Regions from separate parts of the Mesorhizobium sp. Arg314 genome, predicted to be linked through region 1. Evidence: riboswitches for the same ligand, from Rfam matches in the RefSeq annotation. Region 1 holds a riboswitch; the other holds the start of a gene.
The links. A riboswitch is a leader RNA that binds a small molecule or an ion and turns the genes downstream of it on or off. The one in region 1 is predicted to bind S-adenosylmethionine.

Region 1 (3,404 bases):
GGCTGCGTCGGGTCACATTCCCGCTGTTCTTCGCGCCCGAGATCCTGACGGGCGCCGCGATGCCGTTGCTGCTGGCGCTGATTGCCGCGGCAAGCGCCGGGGTCAGCCTGCCCGGCACGGCCTTGTGCGTGCTGGCCATCGCTTATCTGCCGGAATGCCTGCTGGCCTCGGCCAAAGGCTGGTATCTGTCGCCGCGCAGCGTCACCGCGATGATCGCGCGCGACGCGATGCTGCCCGCCATCTGGGCGCGCGCCTGGTTCGGCGGCGCCGTCGAATGGCGCGGCAACGCCATGACCATCCGCACCAAGGCGATGACCGAACTGGAAGAGCTCGCCTGAAGTCCTATGGTCGCTGCGGGCGCCGCGACAGGTCCTATTTGGCCGCCTTCAGCGCCTGTTCGACGTCGGCCAGCAAATCGTCGGTGTCCTCCAGACCTACGGAGAGCCTGAGCGTACCAGGGCCGATGCCGAGCTCGGCGCGCGCCTCGTCGCTCAGGTTTTTATGCGTCGTCGTCGCCGGATGGGTGATCAGGCTCTTGGCGTCGCCGAGATTGTTGGAGATCAGCACGATGTCGAGCGCGTTCTGCAAGGCGAAGGCCGCCTGCTTGCCGCCCTTGACGTCCAGGCAGATCAGCGTCGAGCCGCCCGACATCTGCTTCTTGACGATATCGGCCTGCGGATGGTCGGCGCGGCCCGGATAGATGACGCGGCCTATCTCCGGCCTGCCGGCCAGGAAATCGGCGATCTTGCCCGCACTTTCTGTCTGCTGGCGCACGCGCAGCGGCAGCGTCTCCAGGCCCTTGAGCAGCGTCCAGGCATTGAAGGGCGACAGGCTCGGGCCGGTATGGCGGAAATAATCGTGCAGGTTCTCGTCGATCCATTTCTTGTCGGACAGGATGACGCCGCCAAGGCAGCGGCCCTGGCCGTCGATATGCTTGGTCGCCGAATAGACCACGATATGGGCGCCGAGCTGCAGCGGCTTCTGCTGCAGCGGGGTGGCGAAGACGTTGTCGACGATCAGCCGGGCGCCGATCGAATTGGCAAGTGCTGCGACTGCCGCGATGTCCACCACCTCCAGCGTCGGATTGGTAGGGCTTTCCAGGAAGAAAAGCTTGGTGTTCGGCCTTATCGCCTTTTCCCAATTGGCGATGTCGGTGCCGTCGACCAGCGTCGCCTGGATGCCGTAGCGCGGCGCCAGTGTCTCGACCACCCAGCGACAGGAGCCGAACAAAGCGCGCGCCGCGACGATATGATCGCCGGCCTTGACGCTGCAGAGCAATGCGGCGGAGACAGCCGCCATGCCGGAGGCGGTGGCGCGGGCATCCTCGGCCCCTTCCAGCGCGCACATGCGCTTTTCGAACATGTCGACGGTCGGATTGGCGTAGCGCGAATAGATGAAGCCCGGCTCCTCGCCCTTGAAACGGGCCTCCGCGGCCTGCGCCGTCTCATAGACATAGCCTTGGGTGAGGTACATCGCCTCGGAGGTCTCGCCGAAGCCGGAACGCAATGTTCCGCCATGCACGAGTGCCGTCTGAGGTTTCCAGTTGCGCTTCTTGGTGCTCATAGCCCTGCTTCCAGACACAAAAAAACCGGCCGCGAAGTCGCAACCGGTCCATATAGCCTTGCGGCTCGACGGTCCTTTAGCGACTTGTTTAACGTGGCTGCAAGCCGACCGGCCAAATCACCACGGGATAACGACCCTTTAGACCCGCGCCGCGCTTGCGTCAATTGCCGGCTTCATTAAGAGGTTTGTACCAGCAGAGCGGAGTAAGACTTTGCGGCAGACAGGCATTCTTCCCGACCAGGATATCTCCGCGCTGTTCCAGTCCGGTGCGCTGAAGTCGCCGCGCGCGCTGGATGCCGATCAGATCCAGCCGGCCAGCCTCGACCTCAGGCTCGGCGACAAAGCCTTCCGCGTGCGCGCCTCGTTCCTGCCTGGCCCGGACCACCTGGTCGCCGACAAGCTCGAGCGGCTGAAGCTGCACGAGATCGACCTTACCGGGGGGGCGGTGCTCGAGACGGGCTGCGTCTACATCGTGCCGTTGCTCGAGAGCCTGGCATTGCCGGCCGAGGTTTCAGCTTCGGCCAACCCGAAGAGCTCGACCGGCCGGCTGGACATCTTCACGCGCGTCATGACCGATCGTGGCCACGAGTTCGACAAGATCGCCGCCGGCTATCACGGGCCGCTCTACCTCGAAGTCAGCCCGCGCACCTTCCCGATCGTCCTGCGTGCCGGATCGCGCCTGTCGCAGATCCGCTTCCGCACCGGCAACGCCGTGCTTTCCGAGAGTGAACTGCGTGACCTTCACCGCGCCGAGATGCTGGTCGCCACCGAGCCGCCCAACATTTCCGGCGGCGGCATCGCGCTCTCCATCGACCTCGATGGCGACAAGGACGGCCTTGTCGGTTACCGCGGCAAGCACCACACCGGCCTCGTCGACGTCGACAAGCGCGCGGCGCAGGATGTCGTCGATTTCTGGGAGCCGATCTACAAGAGCGGCGCCGGCGAGTTGGTCCTCGATCCCGACGAATTCTACATCCTGGTCAGCCGGGAGGCCGTGCACGTGCCGCCGCTCTACGCCGCCGAGATGACGCCGTTCGATCCGCTGGTCGGCGAATTCCGCGTCCACTATGCCGGCTTCTTCGATCCGGGCTTCGGCCACTCCGCCGCCGGCGGCAGCGGCAGCCGCGCGGTGCTCGAAGTGCGCAGCCACGAGGTGCCGTTCATCCTCGACCACGGCCAGATCGTCGGCCGTCTCGTCTACGAGCACATGCTGAAGCGGCCGCAGGCGCTTTACGGCACCGATCTCGGCTCGAACTATCAGGCGCAGGGCCTGAAGCTCTCCAAGCACTTCCGCGCCGCGCGCTGAGGTTGGAACTGCCCCTTGTGGGGAGATCACCCACTCACAGTGCCTTCACCGCCACCTTCACCGGCTTTTCGATCTCCAGCGGATTGCGCAGCGGCAGGCCGAAATCCTGCGCCTCGATCTCGAAAGTATCGCCGGCCTCGGTCCTGATGCCGTCGGCGAAGGACAATGTCGCGGTGCCGAACATATGCACATGCACGTCGCCCGGCTGGCGGAAGGCCGAATATTTGAAATGATGATGCTCGAGATTGGCGATGGTGTGCGACATGTTCGCTTCGCCCGACAGGAACGGCTTTTCCCACAAGAGCTTGCCGTCGCGCCAGATGCGCGATGCGCCGCGGATATCGGCGGGCAGGTCGCCGATCAGGATTTCGGGGCCGAACGAGGCGTTGCGCAGCTTGGAATGGGCGAGGAACAGATAATTCACCCGCTCGGTGACGTGATCGGAGAACTCGTTCGACAGCGTGAAGCCGACGCGGAACGGCGCGCCGTCATCGCCGATCACATAGATGCCGGCGATCTCTGGCTCCTCGCCGCC
Region 2 (3,404 bases), on a different contig from region 1:
AGCGGCGAGAACCATTGTGCTCGTGGGGCCGCTCCGCGGCGTCAGCGTTTCAACAAAAACACCGCCTGCTGGCCGAAGAAATTCCAGAACCACCAGGGCATCTTCAGGCCGATCTTCTGGCCGTTGTCGTCGAGCGCGGTAGCCTTCTCGACGGTCGCGCCGAGCTCCTCGCACAGATTGACGAAGTCGCGGATGGTGCAGAAGTGGATGTTGGGCGTGTCGTACCAGGAGTAGGGCAGGTCCTTGGTGACGGGCATCCTGCCCTTGACCAGCAGTGAAAAGCGCACGCGCCAGTGGCCGAAATTGGGGAAGGATACGATGGCGCGGTTGCCGATCCTGAGCAGCTGGTCGAGCACCACCTTCGGGTTGCGCGTCGCCTGCAGCGTCTGCGACAGGACGACGAAGTCGAAACCCTTGTCGGCGTAGAATGCAAGATCGGTGTCGGCGTCGCCCTGGATGACCGAGAGGCCGCGCGCGACGCATTCATTCACGCCGCGCTGCGACAGTTCCAGGCCGCGGCCGTCGACCTGCTTGGTCTCCTGCAAAAGCTCCAAAAGCACGCCGTCGCCCGAGCCGACATCGAGCACGCGCGAGTTCGATGGAATGAGGTCGGTGACGACGTCGAGGTCGACGCGCTGGGCGCGGTTGACGCTCATGGGGACACCTCCGGCTTTTGTTTTGATGCATGTCGTTGTCCCCGAACCGCCGCGCGCTCCTGGGCGACATGCATTGGCGATCGCGAGCCGCTCATGCGCCGAGCCCTCTGGCGCGGGCGGCGGAGGCGATGAAGCCGTTGATGGCCGCGAACAGCTCCGGCTCGTCGAGCAGGAAGGCGTCATGGCCGCGATCCGTCTCGATCTCGACGAAGGAGACGGAAGCGCCCGCCGCGTTCAAGGCATGCACGATCGAGCGGCTCTCCTCGGTCGGGAACAGCCAGTCGCTGGTGAAGGAGACGAGGCAGAAGCGCGTCTTGGTGCCGGCGAAAGCGTCGGCGAGGCGCCCGCCGTGATCTGCGGCAAGATCGAAATAGTCCATCGCGCGGGTCAGATAGAGGTAGGAATTGGCGTCGAAGCGGTCGACGAAGGTCATGCCCTGATGGCGCAGATAGCTTTCGATCTGGAAATCGGCGTCGAAGCCGAAGGTCAGCGCCTCGCGGTCCTGCAGGTTGCGGCCGAACTTGCGGTGAAGCGCGGCTTCCGAAAGATAGGTGATGTGGGCGGCCATGCGCGCGACGGCGAGCCCTTTTTCCGGGCGCTTGCCGAAATCGAGATATTTGCCGCCGTGCCAGTCCGGGTCGGCCATGACGGCCTGCCTGCCGACCTCGTGGAAGGCGATGTTCTGCGAGGAATGGCGCGCGCCGGTGGCGATCGGCAGGGCGCAGAACACGCGCTCCGAATGACTGGCCGCCCATTCCAGCACCTGCATGCCGCCCATCGAGCCGCCAAGCACGCAAAACAGTTTTTCGATGCCGAAATGATCGACCAGCATCGCCTGCGCGCGCACCATGTCGCGGATGGTGATGATCGGCAGGTCGAGGCCGTACGGCTTACCGGTCGCCGGATTGGTCGAGGCCGGGCCGGTCGAACCGAGGCAGCCGCCGACGACGTTGGAGCAGATCACGAAGAAGCGGTTGGTGTCGATGATCTTGCCGGGGCCGATCAGCACCTCCCACCAGCCCGGCTTGCCGGTCACCGGATTGGTGTTGGCGACGTGCTGGTCGCCGGTCAGCGCGTGGCAGACGAGGATGGCATTGGAGCGCGCGTCGTTGAGCGTGCCGTAGGTCTGGTAGGCGACCTGGAAAGGCGAAAGCAAGGTGCCGGCGTCGAGCTTCAGCGGCTTGTCGGGGCCGAACTGCAGCACCGGGCTCGACGGATGGTCGGCCTCGTCCTTGGTCCTTGCAGCGCGCTGAGCGGCCATGTCCGTCCTCATCCTGTCCCGCATCGGTCTCATCCCGATGCGGTGTCCGGCCGGCAGCGGACAACAAAAAACCGGCATTGCCGTCGCAAAGCCGGTTACAGGTTGCAAACGGCCCTTTAGCGAGTTGTTTAACGTGGCTGCAAGCCGACCGGCCAAATCACCACGGAAGTCTGGCAGACCTTCTAGGACCAGCGCCGCGCTTCGTCAACGGGTAGCCTTCTCGCGGGCGGGCGCGGGTGCCAAGCGCCGGCACTCGACATTCCAGCCTGTGGCCTGTATTTCCGCTGCGGCCTTGAAGAGGCCTTCTCGACGGATTTGTGACATGAAGCAGGATCAGCCCCGTCCGACGCCCCGCGCGGGCATTATGGACATCGAGGCCTATGTGCCGGGAAAAAGCACCGCGCCGGCCGGCGTGACGAAAGTCTACAAACTGTCGTCGAACGAAAATCCGCTCGGACCTTCGCCGAAGGCGATCGAGGCCGCGCGTGAGGTTGCGGCAAAGCTGGATGTTTATCCGGATGGCTCCGCCCGCCGGCTGCGCGAGGCGATCGCCGAGGTGCATGGCCTCAACCCGGCTAACATCATCTGCTCCAACGGCTCCGACGAGATACTGGGGCTGCTGGCGCAGACTTATCTGGCGCCGGGCGACGAGGCCGTGTTCACCGAGCACGCCTTCATGGTCTACAAGATCTACATCCAGGCGGCCGGCGCCAAGCCTGTCGCGGTCAAGGAGACCGACGAGCGCGCCGACATCGACGCGATCCTTGCCGCGGTGACGCCGGCGACGCGGATCGTGTTCCTCGCCAATCCCAACAATCCGACCGGCACCTATGTGCCGTTCCAGGAAGTACGCCGGCTGCACGCTGCCCTGCCGAAGGACGTGCTTCTGGTGCTCGATGCGGCCTATGCCGAATATGTGCGGCGCAACGACTATGAGGCCGGCATCGAGCTTGCCGGCAGTTCCGACAACGTGGTGATGACCCGCACCTTCTCCAAGCTCGGCCTTGGCGGCGCGCGCATCGGCTGGATGTATGGGCCGGCGCATATCGTCGATGCGATCAACCGCGTGCGCGGCCCCTTCAACGTCAACGCGACCGCGATCGAGGCCGGCATCGCCGCGATCCGCGACCGCGCCCATATCGAGCGCAGCGTTGCGCATAACGAGAAGTGGCTGGCCTGGCTCAGCGCGGAGCTGACCGGGCTCGGCCTGCGCGTCACGCCCAGCGTCGGCAATTTCGTGCTGATCCACTTTCCCGACGGCAGGAAGCATTCGGCGGCGGCAGCGGACGATTATCTCAGTGCGCGCGGTTACATCCTGCGCCGCGTGACCGGCTACGGTTTCCCCAATGCGCTGCGCATGAGCATCGGCACCGAAGAGGCCAATCGCGGCGTCATCGACGCGCTCAAGACCTTCCTGAAAAGCTAGAACACCATGGCATCACCGATGTTCGAGAAAATAGCGCTGGTCGGCATCGGCCTGATCGGCT

Region 2: another riboswitch for S-adenosylmethionine. It lies ahead of metX (homoserine O-acetyltransferase MetX); the one in region 1 lies ahead of ACWGS9_RS01235 (O-succinylhomoserine sulfhydrylase).

Annotation. Positions count from the first base shown of each region.
Region 1 is NZ_JBSKBP010000001.1:271,911-275,314, reverse strand. Features, by position in the region: gene ACWGS9_RS01240 (ceramide glucosyltransferase) at 1-338, shown strand, start outside; gene ACWGS9_RS01235 (O-succinylhomoserine sulfhydrylase) at 373-1,563, opposite strand; SAM riboswitch at 1,620-1,697, opposite strand; gene ACWGS9_RS01230 (2'-deoxycytidine 5'-triphosphate deaminase) at 1,775-2,869, shown strand; gene araD1 (AraD1 family protein) at 2,904-3,404, opposite strand, start outside.
Region 2 is NZ_JBSKBP010000013.1:147,970-151,373, forward strand. Features, by position in the region: gene metW (methionine biosynthesis protein MetW) at 42-656, opposite strand; gene metX (homoserine O-acetyltransferase MetX) at 748-1,917, opposite strand; SAM riboswitch at 2,014-2,091, opposite strand; gene hisC (histidinol-phosphate transaminase) at 2,240-3,343, shown strand; gene ACWGS9_RS16520 (prephenate/arogenate dehydrogenase family protein) at 3,350-3,404, shown strand, end outside.